DNA from 2 places in the Dorea sp. YH-dor226 genome. Region 1 is predicted to be linked to the other one. Evidence: riboswitches for the same ligand, from Rfam matches in the RefSeq annotation. Region 1 holds a riboswitch; the other holds the start of a gene.
The links. Region 1 has a riboswitch for glycine ahead of gcvT (glycine cleavage system aminomethyltransferase GcvT). Riboswitches for the same ligand answer to the same signal wherever they lie in the genome.
Positions count from the first base shown of each region.

Region 2: linked by a shared signal. The riboswitch ahead of ABE547_RS09625 (GrdX family protein) and the one ahead of gcvT (glycine cleavage system aminomethyltransferase GcvT) in region 1 are both predicted to bind glycine.

Region 1 covers NZ_JBDOHS010000001.1:210,990-219,069, reverse strand. Annotated here, with positions in the region: gene ABE547_RS01160 (DegV family protein) at 1-435, opposite strand, end outside; gene bcp (thioredoxin-dependent thiol peroxidase) at 641-1,096, shown strand; partial or broken gene yaaA (peroxide stress protein YaaA) at 1,093-1,733, shown strand; gene ABE547_RS01145 (hypothetical protein) at 2,108-3,001, shown strand; gene ABE547_RS01140 (N-acetyltransferase family protein) at 3,031-3,597, shown strand; glycine riboswitch at 3,821-3,926, shown strand; gene gcvT (glycine cleavage system aminomethyltransferase GcvT) at 4,034-5,122, shown strand; gene gcvH (glycine cleavage system protein GcvH) at 5,173-5,553, shown strand; gene gcvPA (aminomethyl-transferring glycine dehydrogenase subunit GcvPA) at 5,596-6,906, shown strand; gene gcvPB (aminomethyl-transferring glycine dehydrogenase subunit GcvPB) at 6,910-8,080, shown strand, end outside.
Region 2 covers NZ_JBDOHS010000009.1:129,941-138,020, forward strand. Annotated here, with positions in the region: gene ABE547_RS09600 (amino acid ABC transporter permease) at 1-192, shown strand, start outside; gene ABE547_RS09605 (amino acid ABC transporter ATP-binding protein) at 204-887, shown strand; gene purF (amidophosphoribosyltransferase) at 1,095-2,522, shown strand; gene purB (adenylosuccinate lyase) at 2,546-3,979, shown strand; gene ABE547_RS09620 (alanine/glycine:cation symporter family protein) at 4,262-5,587, shown strand; glycine riboswitch at 5,777-5,888, shown strand; gene ABE547_RS09625 (GrdX family protein) at 6,038-6,424, shown strand; gene ABE547_RS09630 (glycine/sarcosine/betaine reductase component B subunit) at 6,501-7,781, shown strand; gene grdB (glycine reductase complex selenoprotein B) at 7,800-8,080, shown strand, end outside.

The DNA.
Region 1 (8,080 bases):
AGCATCTGAAACGGACATTTCAGGATGCACGTTCAAAAGTTCTGCAACTGCGGTGACGATGGCAGCCTGTCCGGCGGATACCTGTTTGGTATCGATTGCAGTGACATAGTCTCTGTCTTCGGATGCTATGATCGCACTCTGATAAGAGCAGGTTGTGACTGCGGAATATGCCAGATAAAGAATCTGGGATTCCGGATACTGTTCATGGATGTCGTCGAATGCACGAATAAAGTCTTCCGGAGAACATCCGCTGGTTCTCGGAAGATTGCCGGTAGTGTGATAGTAATCGTAGATCTTTTCGACCAGAAATGATCCGTCATCCAGTGTCTCATTATCAAAAGAAACGTGCATTGGGACGATTTTTATATTGTATTTTGAAGCAAGTTCCGGGGGCAGGTCAGAACCCGTTTCTGCAACAAGGATTATGGGATTCATGAGGAGTCTCCTTTCTCGTGTGAGTTGTAAAAAATTAGTTTGTCAATCTAATACTGTGTTACATGGTTTTCGAAACCGGGTCAAGAGGTTTTAAAAAAGTAATATATGAAGTTTTGGTGAAAGGGAGTGCCGTATCCGGATGGATATTGACATCTTAGTGGCATCGTTTTAAGATGAAAAAAATAATATTTCGGAGGTGTTCTATATGTTGGAGGCAGGAGTGAAAGCACCGGAGTTTTTGCTGCCGGATCAGAATGGTAAGATACATACATTGAGTGAATATGCGGGAAAAAAGGTAGTTCTGTATTTTTATCCGAAGGACAGTACACCGGGATGTACGAAGCAGGCATGCGGATTCAGTGAATTGTACCCGCAGTTTACGGAAAAAGGAGCTGTAATCCTCGGAATCAGCAAAGATTCTGTGGCATCTCATAAAAAATTTGAGCAGAAATATAATCTTGGATTTACGTTGTTATCCGATCCGGAACTCAGTGCAATTCAGGCGTATGATGTCTGGAAAGAAAAGAAAAATTATGGCAAGGTATCGATGGGAGTTGTACGTACTACATATCTGATTGATGAAAACGGAATGATAGAGAAGGCATTTGGCAAGGTAAAAGCGGCAGAAAATCCGGCACAGATGCTGGAGGAACTGGAATGAGAATCATTATATCACCGGCAAAAAAAATGAATGTGGATCCGGAGGCTCTGGAATATCAGGGACTTCCGGTATTTTTGAAAGATTTCAACATATGAAGCTTACAGAGAGACTGACACCGGCGATTCTCTCTTATGAGGGAATTCAGTATCAGTATATGGCACCGGCAGTATTCGAAGAGGGGATGCTGACTTATGTGCAGGAACATCTGCGAATATTGTCAGGGTTCTATGGGGTACTGAAGCCGATGGATGGAGTGACACCGTATCGTCTGGAAATGCAGGCAAAAACAAAAGCAGGGGATTGCAGAGGCCTATATGAATTCTGGGGCAGAAGGCTGTATGAAGAGGTAATGGATGATTCGCATGTGATCGTGAATCTTGCTTCAAAAGAATATTCCAAATGTATCGAAGCATATCTGACTCCAAAAGACAGATTCATTACCTGTGTGTTTGGAGAATTGTCCGGCAGAAAAGTTGTGCAGAAAGGCACCTATGCCAAGATGGCCCGAGGTGAGATGGTCAGGTTCATGGCTGAACAAAAAGTGAAAGAACCGGAAGAGATCCGGGAATTCCGGAGACTGGAATATGCGTACCGGGAAGAATTCTCAAGTGAATCAGAGTATGTCTTTATCAGGTGACTCAATTAGAGTCACCTGTCCATATATGCTTCAAAAAGAACCCAAGAAGTGTTTTTTGTTTGTGACACAAGTTTTTGTTGACAAGTTTATTTTGTCACAGTACACTTAGATTCACAGACAATGGTTCTATACTGAGAAACTATTGTTGCAATAAGATCTTTTCAGCTTTTGTTCTGAAAGCTATATTTTCTATTTAATTATTAATGGATTCGATCCCCGTTTCGGGAAAAATTCAGTATCTTAATTATCAAAATATATATAATGAACAGTATAACCTAATAACTATATTTCATCATTTTCGTTGTCTGTGACTATACTTTCTGATATAGTAAATGTAGATAGTTTCTCCGTGTAGTTAATAGAAAGGAGACTATATGGGAAAAACCAGAAGCAAATTTGATTCGAAAGACTTGGAATCTTCTTTGACGCAGCAGGAAGATGCAGTCCTGAAAACTGCTATGCGCTTTTTCGCAGATGAACTTTTGCCTTATTTTCATATTGAAGGTAAAGTTGTTGATTTTGCTCCGACGGAATTAGTGCACATGGAGTTAAGGAAACTTTATGAAGATATGAATCTGGTGATGGAGGATGGTACCTGGAAACATTTTGAGTTTCAAAGCACGGATGGTGGAATTCCTGATCTGAAACGATTTCGCGTGTATGAAGCTATGGCAAGTTATCAAAATAATGTGGCGGTGACTACATATGTGTTGTATTCTGGAAAAATTAGAAATCCGGTTACGGAATTTACGGAAGGTGTGAATACTTATCGGGTTATTCCAGTTATGCTTTTAGACCAGGATGCGGATAAAGAGATTCAGAAGATCCGACAGAAGTTGGAACAGGGGGAGCTGATAACCAGAAAGAATCTGGTTTCGCTTACTCTGTGTCCTTTGATGAGTGGTGAGATGTCACAGAAGGAACGTATTCAGGCAGCATTTTCGATTATGCGGAAAATCACGTCTGTCGATTCGAATGAAATCAGGAAAATGGAGGCAATGATTTATACAATGGCAGACAAATTTTTAGATAAAATGAGTATGGAAGAAATCTTGGAGGATATCAGTATGACGAAGTTAGGGACGATGTTGGTGAATAAAGGAATAGAACAGGGAATAGAACAGGGAATAGAACAGGGAGAAAAACGCAGAGAATTGGAAATTGCCCGGAATTTGATTGATCTTTTGGATGAAAAGGTGATTGCAGAACGTACCGGGTTGCCATTAGAAACGATTCAGAAGATGAAAACAGAAAAGGATTTTAAATGATTGTTCAGATAAAAAGAAGGAGGCTGTGCATGCAAATACGAATCGCATCTCTGGATGATGCAGAAGAATTACTGAAAATCTATGCTCCGTATGTGGAGCAGACGGCAATTACCTTCGAGTATGAGGTTCCGACTCCGGAGGAATTCAGAGCAAGGATGAGCCGCGTGCTGGCAAAGTATCCTTATCTTGCCGCAGAGGAAGATGGGGAACTGTTGGGTTATGCATACGTGAGCCCGTTTAAGGAACGTCCGGCATATGACTGGGCGGTAGAGACATCGATTTATGTAAAGAAGGAATGTAGGCGTCTCGGTGTTGGCAGAAGATTATATGAGGAATTGGAGCGGATTCTGAAACTTCAGAATATCCTGAATCTGGAGGCGTGTATTGCCTGTCCGCAGGGAGAGGAAGATGATTATCTGACCCGGGACAGCATACGGTTTCATGAGAGGATGGGTTACCGGATGGTAGGAGAGTTCCGGCAGTGTGGATATAAATTTCATCGCTGGTATAACATGGTATGGATGGAAAAGCAGATTGGAGAGCATCAGAAAATACAGCCTGCGGTGACACGTTTTCGGGACGTTCAGACACTTTGAGTTGTATGGAAAATTATTATGGAATCATTGGAATTATCAATATATTGTAGAGCATGAAAACTTTGAAAACCCTCGAAAAAACGAGGGTTTTTCTAATACTGTGAAAATATAAACAAAATCGTGAATGAAATAACGACACAAATTGGTAAAAACATACAAAAATGATTGTTGACAATTTGAAAATGAATACCTATAATAAGACCAAATCAAAGAAGTAAATTGGTTGATGGATACGAGAGAGATTTTGTACGCAAAAGTTCAAAACGCCGAAGGGGCAAAAGAAAGCAATACAGCTTGAAACTCTCAGGCAAAGGAATCGTATCCGGACAATACTCTGAAGGACAGACGACAGGGAGCCGTAATATCCATTTTTATGGAGAATTAGGGCTCCTTTCTTGTTTGACAGAACAACACTGTTAAAGAAGGAGGAGAAAATATGGAACTGAAAACACCATTATATGATGCGCATGTAAAAGCCGGAGGAAAGATCGTACCATTTGGCGGATATCTGCTTCCGGTACAGTACGGAGCAGGCGTGATCAAAGAGCATATGGCAGTTCGTACACAGGCAGGTCTGTTTGATGTGTCTCATATGGGCGAAGTACTGTGTGAAGGAAAAGATGCACTGAAGAATCTTCAGATGATTCTGACCAACAATTTTGACAATATGGTAGACGGACAGGCAAGATACAGCCCGATGTGTAATGAAAATGGCGGAACAGTCGATGACCTGATCGTGTACAAGAAGTCAGATGAACATTATTTTATCGTTGTGAATGCAGCAAATAAGGATAAGGATTATCAGTGGATGCTGGATCATCAGTTTGGCGAAGTTACATTTACGGATGTATCCGCACAGTATGCACAGCTGGCACTGCAGGGACCAAAGGCAATGGATATCCTGAGAAAGCTTACTGCAGAAGAAAATATTCCGAAGAAATATTATCATGCGGTATTTGATACCGAAGTTGCCGGAATCCCATGTATCATTTCCAAGACGGGATATACAGGAGAAGACGGAGTTGAGCTGTATCTGGACAGCAGCAATGCAGAGAAGATGTGGGATGCGCTTCTGGAAAATGGAAAAGAAGAAGGTCTGATTCCTTGCGGACTCGGAGCAAGAGATACATTGCGTATGGAAGCAGCAATGCCACTTTACGGTCATGAGATGGATGATACGGTATCTCCGCTGGAGACCGGACTTGGATTCGCAGTTAAGATGGCAAAAGAGGACTTCATCGGAAAGGCTGCTCTGGAGGAGAAAAAAGAACCACAGAGGACCCGTATCGGTCTGAAAGTAACCGGCCGAGGCATTATCAGAGAGCACCAGGAAGTGTTCAAAGATGGTGAAAAGATTGGTATGACAACGTCCGGTACACATTGTCCGTATCTTGGATATCCGATCGCAATGGCACTGGTTGGCGAAGGAACAGCTGCAATTGGTGACAAATTAGAAGTGGAAGTCAGAGGACGTAAGGTAGAAGCAGAAGTGGTAGCACTTCCGTTCTATAAAAGAAGTAAATAAGAATTAAAAAGAAGCAAATAAGAATCAAAGAGAGAAAAGGAGAAAATAAAATGGAATTAAGAGAAGGATTATTATATTCAAAATCACACGAATGGGTAAAGGAAGAAGGAGATATTGCAGTAATTGGTCTTACTGATTATGCACAGTCAGAGCTTGGTGATCTGGTATTTGTAAACCTTCCGGAAGAAGGAGATGAGATCTCTGTAGGAGAAGCTTTCTCAGATGTAGAGTCTGTAAAGGCAGTATCTGATGTATATGCACCGGTATCAGGAACCGTATGCGAGATCAATGAAGAACTTATGGATGCTCCGGAAAAGATCAATGAAGAACCTTATGAAGCTTGGTTTGTAAAAGTAAAAGATATTACGGAAAAAGAAGAACTCTTATCCGCTGAAGAATATAAAGCATTTGTAGAAAGTGAGCAGGAATAATTTAAGCGTGAAATAAAAATCGTAGAAAGGCGGTGACACTTTATGGGAACTTATATTCCGGGAACAAAGCAGGAACAAAAAGAAATGCTTGCTGAGATTGGTTTTGAATCTATGGAAGAACTGTTCGGTCATATTCCGGACGAAGTGAAAGTAAAGGGCGGACTTCAGATTCCTGATGGTATGTCTGAATTGGAAGTTCGGAAGAAAATGACAAAGCTTGCGGAAAAGAATCAGGTATTTCCGGTGATTTTCCGTGGAGCAGGGGCATATAGACATTATATTCCGTCTATTGTAAAAAGTGTATTATCAAAGGAAAATCTGATGACGGCGTATACTCCGTATCAGGCAGAAATCAGTCAGGGAATTCTGCAGTCTATCTTTGAATATCAGACAATGATCTGTGAGATTACCGGTATGGATACCTCCAACGCATCTGTATATGACGGAGGAACTGCAGCAGCAGAAAGTGTTGCAATGTGTCGTGAAAGAAAGAGAGCAAAGGCGCTGGTTTCAGCGACAACAGATCCGAAGGTACTGGAAACAGTAAAAACATATTGCTACGGAAATGAAATGGAACTGGTCATTGTACCGCAGAAAGATGGTGTTACAGATCGGGATGCACTTCGCGAGCTGATTGACAAGACAACAGCGTGTGTATATATCCAGCATCCAAACTATTATGGTAACCTGGAAGATGCGCAGGCAATCGGAGAAATCGCACACGAAGCCGGAGCAAAATACATTATGGGTGTAAATCCTATCTCTCTTGGTGTCGTAAAAACTCCGAGAGAATATGGCGCAGATGTAGCAGTTGGTGAAGGACAGCCACTTGGACTTCCACTGGCATTTGGAGGACCATATGTGGGATTCATGGCATGTGTGTCAGCAATGACGAGAAAACTTCCGGGAAGAATTGTCGGACAGACAACCGATCATAATGGAAAGACCGGTTATGTACTGACTCTGCAGGCAAGAGAGCAGCATATCAGAAGAGAAAAAGCTTCCAGTAATATCTGTTCTAACCAGGCATTATGCGCGCTGGCAGTTGGTGTTTATCTGGCATCTGTAGGAAGTGAAGGTCTGAAAAATATAGCTGTTCAGTGTACATCAAAAGCACATTATATGGCAAAAGAGCTGGAGGGCATCGGATATCAGGTGGAGAATAAGGGAGAATTCTTCCATGAATTTGTTACCGTATCTGAGACACCTGCAGAAAAAGTGCTTTTTGCATTGGAAGGTGAAGGAATCCTTGGCGGTTATCCTCTGGATGAACACAGGATCTTATGGTGCTGTACAGAGATGAACAGCAAAGAAGACATTGACAGAGCAGTTTCTATCATAAAGGGGGTGTAATGGATGTTAATATTTGAAAAAGGAAAAGAAGGCAGAGGCTTAAGTCTGTTGCCGGAATGTGATGTAGAAGTAGTTCTGCCTGAAGAAAAGAATCGCAGAGAGCTTGCACTTCATTTACCAGAGCTTTCCGAAAATGAGATTAGCAGACACTACACAGAGCTTGCGAAGAAATGCCACGGAGTAAATGACGGATTCTATCCGCTTGGCTCCTGTACCATGAAATACAATCCAAAGATCAATGAAGATATGGCAGCACTTCCGGGATTTACAGAGATTCATCCACTGCAGCCGGCACATACGGTTCAGGGATGTATGGAAGTTATGAAAACGTTAGAAGAATATCTGTGTGAAATCACAGGTATGACGAACATGACACTGCAGCCGGCAGCTGGTGCACACGGTGAATTTACAGGTCTTCTCCTGATCAAAGCTTATCATGAGAGCAGAGGAGATAAAAAGCGTACTAAGATCATCGTTCCGGACTCTGCTCATGGAACCAACCCTGCAAGTGCGGTAATGGCAGGATTTTCTGTAGTCAGCATTCCGTCCGGACCGGATGGATGCGTAGACCTTGAAAAACTGCGCGAAGCAGCAGGCGACGATGTGGCAGGTCTGATGCTGACGAATCCGAATACAGTAGGTCTGTTTGACAAAAATATTCTTGAAATTACGAAGATCATCCATGAGTGTGGCGGTCAGTGCTACTATGACGGCGCGAACTTAAATGCAGTCATGGGTACCGTTCGCCCGGGTGATATGGGATTTGATGTTATCCATCTGAATCTTCATAAGACATTCTCAACCCCGCACGGCGGAGGTGGACCGGGAAGCGGACCGGTAGGATGCAAAGAGCATCTGGCACAGTTCCTTCCATCCGTACTTGTTGAGGGAACAGATGAACTCAGCTTCAAAAAGGCAGAGAACAGTATCGGCGAAATGAAAGACTTTTATGGAAACTTCCTGGTTGTCGTAAGAGCACTTACATATGTGATGACTCTTGGCAAAGAAGGAATTCCGGAGGCGAGTCAGAATGCAGTTCTGAATGCAAATTATATGATGCATAAGCTGAAAGATCTCTATACCATGGCTTACGATGAAGTATGTATGCATGAGTTCGTAATGAGTCTTTCTGACCTGAAGAAGAAGACAGGCGTTTCTGCAATGGATATTGCAA
Region 2 (8,080 bases), on a different contig from region 1:
ACGCTTGTCAAAGATACTTCTCTTGCTTTTGTATTGGCGGTGACGGAAATGTTTACAATGGCGAAACAGATTGCAGCGGCACAGACTTCGATGGTTCCTTATATTGCGGCGGGGATCTTTTACTACGTATTGAATCTGATCGTTGCCATTGCCATGGAAGCGCTGGAAAAGAAGCTGGATTACTATCGTTAGGAGGAATGAGCATGAGTCTGTTAGAGATGAAAAATCTCAAGAAGAGCTTTAACGGAGTGGAAGTGTTAAAGGACATTTCCCTTACGGTAGAAAAAGGGGAGGTGCTTGGCATTATCGGGCCGTCCGGTTCGGGCAAATCCACACTTCTTCGCTGTGCTACCGGGCTCGAGACTGCAGATGGCGGTGAGATCAGGTATGAAGGAACTTATGGACTGGTGTTCCAGAATTTTAATCTGTTTCCGCATTATTCAGTGATGAAAAATATTACAGATGCACCAATCAAGGTACAGAAGCGTGCAAAAGAGGAAGTATATCAGGAGGCACGGGTACTGCTTCGTAAGATGGGACTGGAAGACAAGGAAAATGCCTACCCGTATCAGCTGTCCGGAGGACAGCAGCAGAGAGTGTCGATTGCAAGAGCGCTTGCGATGAATCCAGATATCCTGTTTTTCGATGAGCCGACTTCTGCTCTGGATCCGGAGCTGACAGGGGAGATTCTGAAAGTAATCCGTGAGCTTGCGCTGGAACATATGACGATGGTAATCGTTACGCATGAAATGAACTTTGCGAAAAATGTATCGGATCATATCATCTTTATGGATGATGGATATATTGCTGTTCAGGGTACGCCGGAAGAGGTGTTCTGTTCTTCCAATGAGCGAATGAAAGAGTTTCTCGGGAAGTTTATTGACTAATGAATAGGGGCTATTTATTAGAGACACTAATAAATGTCCTGCAGAAAAATAATGTATCAGGATAAATACAAGGCAGAAGGGAATATTGCTTTTCCTTCTGCCTTGTATTATACTGTTATCGAAAGAGGTTTACCGTCATAAGACGGAAAACATTTTCATATCTGATACACTACTTTCGGATACTGAAAAAAGAAGGAGTCTGCATTTATGAGTGAGTTTGAAAAGATAACAACAGGTATGGGAGAGGAATGCGGAGTATTTGGCGCCTATGATATGGACGGAGGTGACGTTGCACCTTCTATATATTATGGGCTTTTTGCGTTGCAGCACAGAGGACAGGAAAGCTGTGGAATTGCTGTGACGGACACTTATGGAGAGAGGAAGATCCATTCCAGGAAGGGGCTTGGGCTGGTGAATGAAGTTTTTGATGAAGAGTCTCTCCAGAATCTGACGGGTAATCTTGGAGTAGGACATGTGCGTTATTCGACTGCAGGAGGTTCCAGAGCAGAAAATGCGATGCCGCTGGTTATTAATTATGTGAAAGGCGTACTTGCAATTGCGCATAACGGTAACCTGACGAATGCAATTGAACTTCGGCACGAACTGGAATACACTGGGGCTATATTCCAGACAACGATTGATTCCGAGGTGATTGCATATCACATTGCAAGAGAACGTCTGAATGTGAAAAAGGCGGAAGATGCTGTGAAAAACGCCATGAAAAAGATCAAAGGTGCATATGCACTGGTTGTCACATCTCCGAGAAAGATGATCGGGGCAAGAGATCCGTTCGGATTGAAACCTTTATGTATCGGAAAGCGCGATAATACTTATTTTCTGGCATCGGAAAGCTGCGCGATCTCTGCAGTCGGCGGGGAATTTGTGCGCGATGTTGAACCGGGCGAGATCGTAAGTTTTACCAAGCATGGAATCAAGTCTGATATGTCGATGGCGATCAGTCCGAAAAAACAGGCGAGATGTATCTTTGAGTACATCTATTTTGCAAGAACCGACAGTACAATCGACAATGTCAATGTGTACCATTCCAGAATTCTTGCGGGAAATGCTCTCGCGGAATCCTATCCGGTGGAGGCAGATCTTGTTGTGGGTGTTCCGGATTCCGGTCTGGTGGCGGCAAAAGGATATTCTGAGAAATCCGGTATTCCGTACGGGATGGCATTTCACAAGAACAGTTATGTGGGAAGAACCTTTATTAAGCCGAAACAGAGTCAGAGAGAAAGCAGTGTCAAGATTAAGCTGAATGTGATTGAAGAAGTAGTCAGGGGTAAGCGTATCGTTATGGTAGATGATTCGATTGTACGTGGTACGACCTGTGCCAACATCATTAAGATGCTGAAAAAAGCAGGTGCAAAAGAGGTACATGTAAGAATCAGTTCACCTCCGTTCCTGTATCCGTGTTATTTTGGAACAGATGTGCCGTCAAACGAACAGCTGATTGCCCACTCTCATACAACAGAAGAGATTCGCGAGATGATCGGTGCGGATTCCCTGGGGTATATGGAAATCGAAAAACTGAAAGACATGGTGGGAGATCTGGGATATTGTGATGCATGTTTCACGGGGGATTATCCGATGGAAGTCCCGGGAAAAGATATCTCACTGGCTTTTGAGTAAAATGTGATGATAAGGAGAAGAATATGAGTAACGATAAGTACACAAGTCCACTTTCTGAACGATATGCAAGTAAGGAGATGCAATACATCTTTTCTCCGGAAAAGAAATTCCGTACATGGAGAAAATTATGGATTGCGCTTGCTGAAACGGAGAAAGAGCTTGGACTTCCGATCACGGATGAACAGATTGCAGAATTAAAAGAACATGCAGATGATATTAACTTTGAGGTGGCAAAAGAAAGAGAAAAAGTGGTACGTCACGATGTTATGTCTCATGTGTATGCATACGGACAGCAATGCCCGAAGGCAAAGGGAATTATCCATCTGGGGGCAACATCCTGTTACGTAGGGGACAATACGGATATGATTCTGATGTCAGAAGCTCTTGGGATTGTCAGAACAAAACTGGTGAATGTCATTGCAGAACTTGCAAAATTTGCAGATGAATATAAAGAACTGCCAACACTCGCATTTACACATTTTCAGCCTGCACAGCCAACGACAGTAGGAAAGCGTGCGACACTGTGGATGCAGGAGTTTATGATGGATCTGGAAGATCTTGACTATGTAAAAGGCAGTCTGAAGCTTCTGGGATCCAAAGGAACGACTGGTACGCAGGCAAGTTTTCTGGAATTGTTTGACGGTGATCAGGAGACGATTGATAAGATCGATCCGATGATCGCAAAGAAGATGGGATTCGAGATGTGTTATCCGGTATCCGGACAGACATATTCCCGTAAAGTGGACACCAGAGTCCTGAATGTGCTTGCTGGAATTGCGGCAAGTGCACACAAGTTCTCCAACGATATTCGTCTCCTTCAGCATCTGAAAGAGGTAGAGGAGCCGTTTGAAAAAACACAGATCGGATCTTCTGCTATGGCATATAAGAGAAATCCGATGAGAAGTGAGCGTATTGCTTCTCTGTCCAGATATGTAATGATCGATGCGCTGAATCCGGCGATCACATCTGCAACACAGTGGTTTGAAAGAACTCTGGATGATTCGGCAAATAAGCGTCTCAGTGTACCGGAAGGATTTCTGGCAATTGATGGTATTCTGGATCTGTGCCTGAATGTTGTAGATGGCCTGGTGGTTTATCCGAAGGTAATTGAAAAGCGTCTCATGTCAGAGCTTCCGTTCATGGCAACGGAGAATATTATGATGGATGCCGTGAAGGCTGGTGGAGACAGACAGGAACTTCACGAGAGAATCCGTGAACTTTCCATGGAAGCAGGACGTAATGTAAAGGAAAAGGGTCTTGACAATAATCTGCTGGAATTGATTGCGGAGGATCCGGCATTTAATCTGTCAATTGATGAACTCCGGAAGACAATGGATCCGTCAAAATATGTCGGACGGGCGCCGCTTCAGGTGGAAGCATACCTGAAAAATGTGGTAAATCCGGTTCTGGAAGCTAATAAAGACGTTCTCGGAGTAAAAGCTGAGATTAACGTGTAACGCTGGGAAAATAAAATATTTTGTTTATAATTGCTTTGGGCGAAAATCTTTTGATTTTCGCCTTTTTTGATAAAAAAGAACGGAAAATCAACTGGAATTATATATAATTTGCGGAAAAACAATGAAAAAAACATCAAATCGTTGTGAATATTGAATAAAATGAAGAAAAATGTTATTATAGATGAAAAGAATTTTGTTATTCAAAAAATCTATTACAACAGAAAAGGGGGACGTGTTGTGGAAGCAGTATTGAACAACATATTTTCAACAATTGGCAGTTACATGTCAAACTACGTACTGATCATAGCTCTTCTTGGTGGTGGTATCTGGTTTTCTGTAAAACTGGGATTCATCCAGGTAAGAGGCTTTGGCGAAGGTATGAGAAGAACTTTTGGAGGTCTTTTCAGTAAAAAAGACAAGGCAGGAGCGGACGGAATGTCTTCTTTCCAGGCACTTGCAACGGCGATCGCGGCTCAGGTTGGTACCGGTAATATCGCAGGTGCGGCAACTGCGCTTGCAATTGGAGGCCCGGGAGCAATCTTCTGGATGTGGATCGCAGCTTTTCTTGGAATGGCTACCATCTATGCTGAGGCAATTATGGCACAGAAGTATAAACAGGTAGGCGACGACGGTGTCGTTACGGGTGGTCCTGTATACTACATCAGAGCAGCATTTAAGGGCGGATTCGGAAAAGCGCTTGCAGCAATCTTTGCAGTGCTGATCGTATTGGCACTTGGATTCATGGGGAATGCTGTACAGTCCAACTCTATTGCAGCTGCATTCCATAAAGCATTCGGTATCCCACAGTGGGTAATGGGACTGTTTGTAGCGGTAGTTGCTTTATTTGTATTCCTTGGCGGTATGGAACGTATTGCTAAGATTACAGAGCTGATCGTGCCGATTATGGCAGCGTTCTATATTCTTGGATCTCTGATTGTTATTTTTTATAACTTTAAGGAAATTCCATACGCATTTTATTCTATCGTTGTTGGAGCGTTTGCTCCGGCATCCATTGCAGGTGGTGCGGCCGGTGCTACCGTGAAACTTGCATTGACAAAAGGTGTTGCACGTGGTCTGTTCTCCAATGAAGCAGGTATGGGTTCCACACCTCATGCACATGCAGTGGCAAAGGTAGATCACCCGGTAGAGCAGGGGTTCGTAGCTATGACAGGTGTGTTTATTGATACATTTGTAATCCTGAACCTTACGGCACTTGTAATCATTACAACACATTCTATTCCGACAGGTCTGACCGGTGCAGAACTCAGTCAGTATGCATTCTCAACACTGTATGGAAAGGGTGGAGATATTTTCATTGCTGTATGTATGCTGTTCTTCGCATTTTCTACGATCATCGGATGGTACTTCTTCGGACAGGCGAACGTAAAATATCTGTTTGGAGCAAAAGCGGTTAAGATTTATTCTGTAATTGTTGCAGTCTGTGTATTCCTTGGATCTCTCGCAGAGGTTGAACTGGTATGGACAATGCAGGATACATTTAACTCATTGATGGTTATCCCGAACATTCTTGCTCTGTTTGCACTTAGCAGTGTGATCAAGAAGGTTCATGATGATTATTTTCAGAATTTTTCGAAGAAGAAAAAATAAGAAAAATAGCAAGTGAATAGAAAAAAGTAAATAGGCAAAATAGATAAAAACTATACATATAATTTATGCAATCTGCCTAAAATATTTTTAATCGTTTTTTGCTGTTGAAATTGATTTAACGATAGGTTATTATAGGTTTAGACAATGAAACTTATAAAAAAGTTCTATAAGTTAATATGAAAAGCGGGTTGATGTTTCTCAAGAGAGAGTTGATTTTTCGGCCGCCGAAGAGGCAAGCCTGTCATATGCTGGTGATCATATGCAGTGTGAAACTTTCAGGCAAAAGGACTGGGAAACGGACCGTATTCTGAATCTTGTGCTGTGTGAGAGGCTTCGCTGGAACACACTTAGTATCAGGGCAAAAGACAGGAAAGGACGATTTAAACATCTAGCCGTGTTTAAAGCGTCCTTTTTTTAAACAAGGGAAACTGAAAGGAGTAAGTGGATCAAATGAGTCGGAAAAGTTATATGATCTTAACCAATAATCCACTGGTTTTAGAAAAGCTGAAGGACACGCACAATGTGATATACAAAGATATTTCATATGAAGAACTTCTGAAAGAAGTAAGAGACAGAATTCACGAGGGTCACTTGCTTTTATCACATCCTTTGTCGGGAAGTGTAAAGCCTAATGAAACACCATATAAGTCAGTGATGATATCAGAACGAAAGGAGGAGATGGATTCAAGGTCGCTTTCATTGATTGAAAATGCCCTTCAGGCCTGCCGGAAGTTTGAGGATAAATCTGGCAGATATGAAGCAAAAGTATATGAAGATTTTCAATTAATTGACTGGACTTTGCTTGAAAGTGGACTGGCATCGGCAGATGTCTGGTAGTCATTTCGGAGAGGTTGTTAAAGTATTGCAGCTTTAGACAATAAAATGAATCTTTTTTTGAAGGAGGGAACTACAAGTGAGATTAGAAATGGGACACATTTACATTAAGGATATTCAGTTCGCATCTGAATCAAAGATCGAAGACGGAATCCTCTATGTATCCGAAGAGGCTGTGAAAGCCGTTGCTCTTGAAGATGAGCATATTAAGAGCGTATCATTTGATATTGCAAAACCAGGAGAGTCTGTAAGAATTACACCTGTAAAGGACGTTATCGAACCACGTGTGAAAGTTGAAGGAAGAGGGGGAGTCTTCCCGGGAGTTATCGCAAAGGTTGATACAGTAGGTGAAGGAAAGACTTATGCATTAAAGGGAATGGCTGTTGTTACAGCTGGTAAGATCGTTGGATTCCAGGAAGGTATTATCGATATGACAGGTCCTGGAGCTGATTACACACCATTTTCCAAAACATTAAACCTGGTTATGGTATGTGAGCCGGTTGACGGAATTAAACAGCATGATTATGAAAAAGCAGTTCGTTTTGCAGGATTCAGAGTTGCAGTTTATCTTGGGGAATTAGCTCGTAACCTGACACCTGATGAGACAAAAGTATATGAAACATGCACGATCAAAGAAGGTATGGAAAAATATCCGGATCTTCCGAGAGTTGCTTATGTTCAGATGCTTCAGAGTCAGGGATTATTACATGACACATATGTATACGGCGTAGATGCCAAGAAGATTGTTCCTACAATCTTAAGTCCAACAGAGATCATGGACGGTGCAATCGTATCCGGTAACTGTGTGTCTGCATGTGATAAGAATCCAACTTATGTACATGAGAATAATCCGGTTGTTCACGATCTGTTTGAACAGCACGGAAAAACTCTTAACTTTGTATGCCAGATTATTACAAACGAGAACGTATATCTTGCAGATAAGATGCGTTCTTCCGACTGGACAGCAAAACTTTGCAAGATGTTAGATCTTGATGGCGTTATCGTATCTCAGGAAGGATTTGGTAACCCGGATACAGACCTTATCATGAACTGCAAGAAGATTGAAGCAGAAGGTGTTAAGACAGTTATCATCACTGATGAGTATGCCGGACGTGACGGAAAGTCTCAGTCTCTGGCTGACTCTGATCCGGCTGCTGATGCTGTTGTTACAGGCGGAAATGCAAACCAGGTAATTATCCTGCCGAAACTTGACAAGGTAATTGGAACACTGGATTATGTAAACAAAATTGCAGGTGCCAGCGAAGAGACACTTCGTGAAGACGGAAGTCTGGAAGTTGAGCTTCAGGTACTTACAGGTGCTACTAATGAGACAGGTTTCAACAAACTGAGCGCAAGATAGGAAGGGAGGATAAGAATCATGGCAAAAATTAAAGTTGTTCATTACATCAATCAGTTCTTTGCACAGATTGGTGGAGAAGAAAAAGCAGATTATCCGGCAGAACTTCGTGTAGGCGAGGTTGTTGGACCGGGTATGGCATTGACACAGAATTTTAAAGATGAAGCAGAGATTATTGCAACAATCATTTGTGGTGACTCTTACTTCAACGAAAATCTGGAGAAAGCGAAAGCTGATATCCTTGCTATGGTAAAAGAGCAGGCTCCGGATGTATTTATCGCAGGACCGGCGTTTAATGCAGG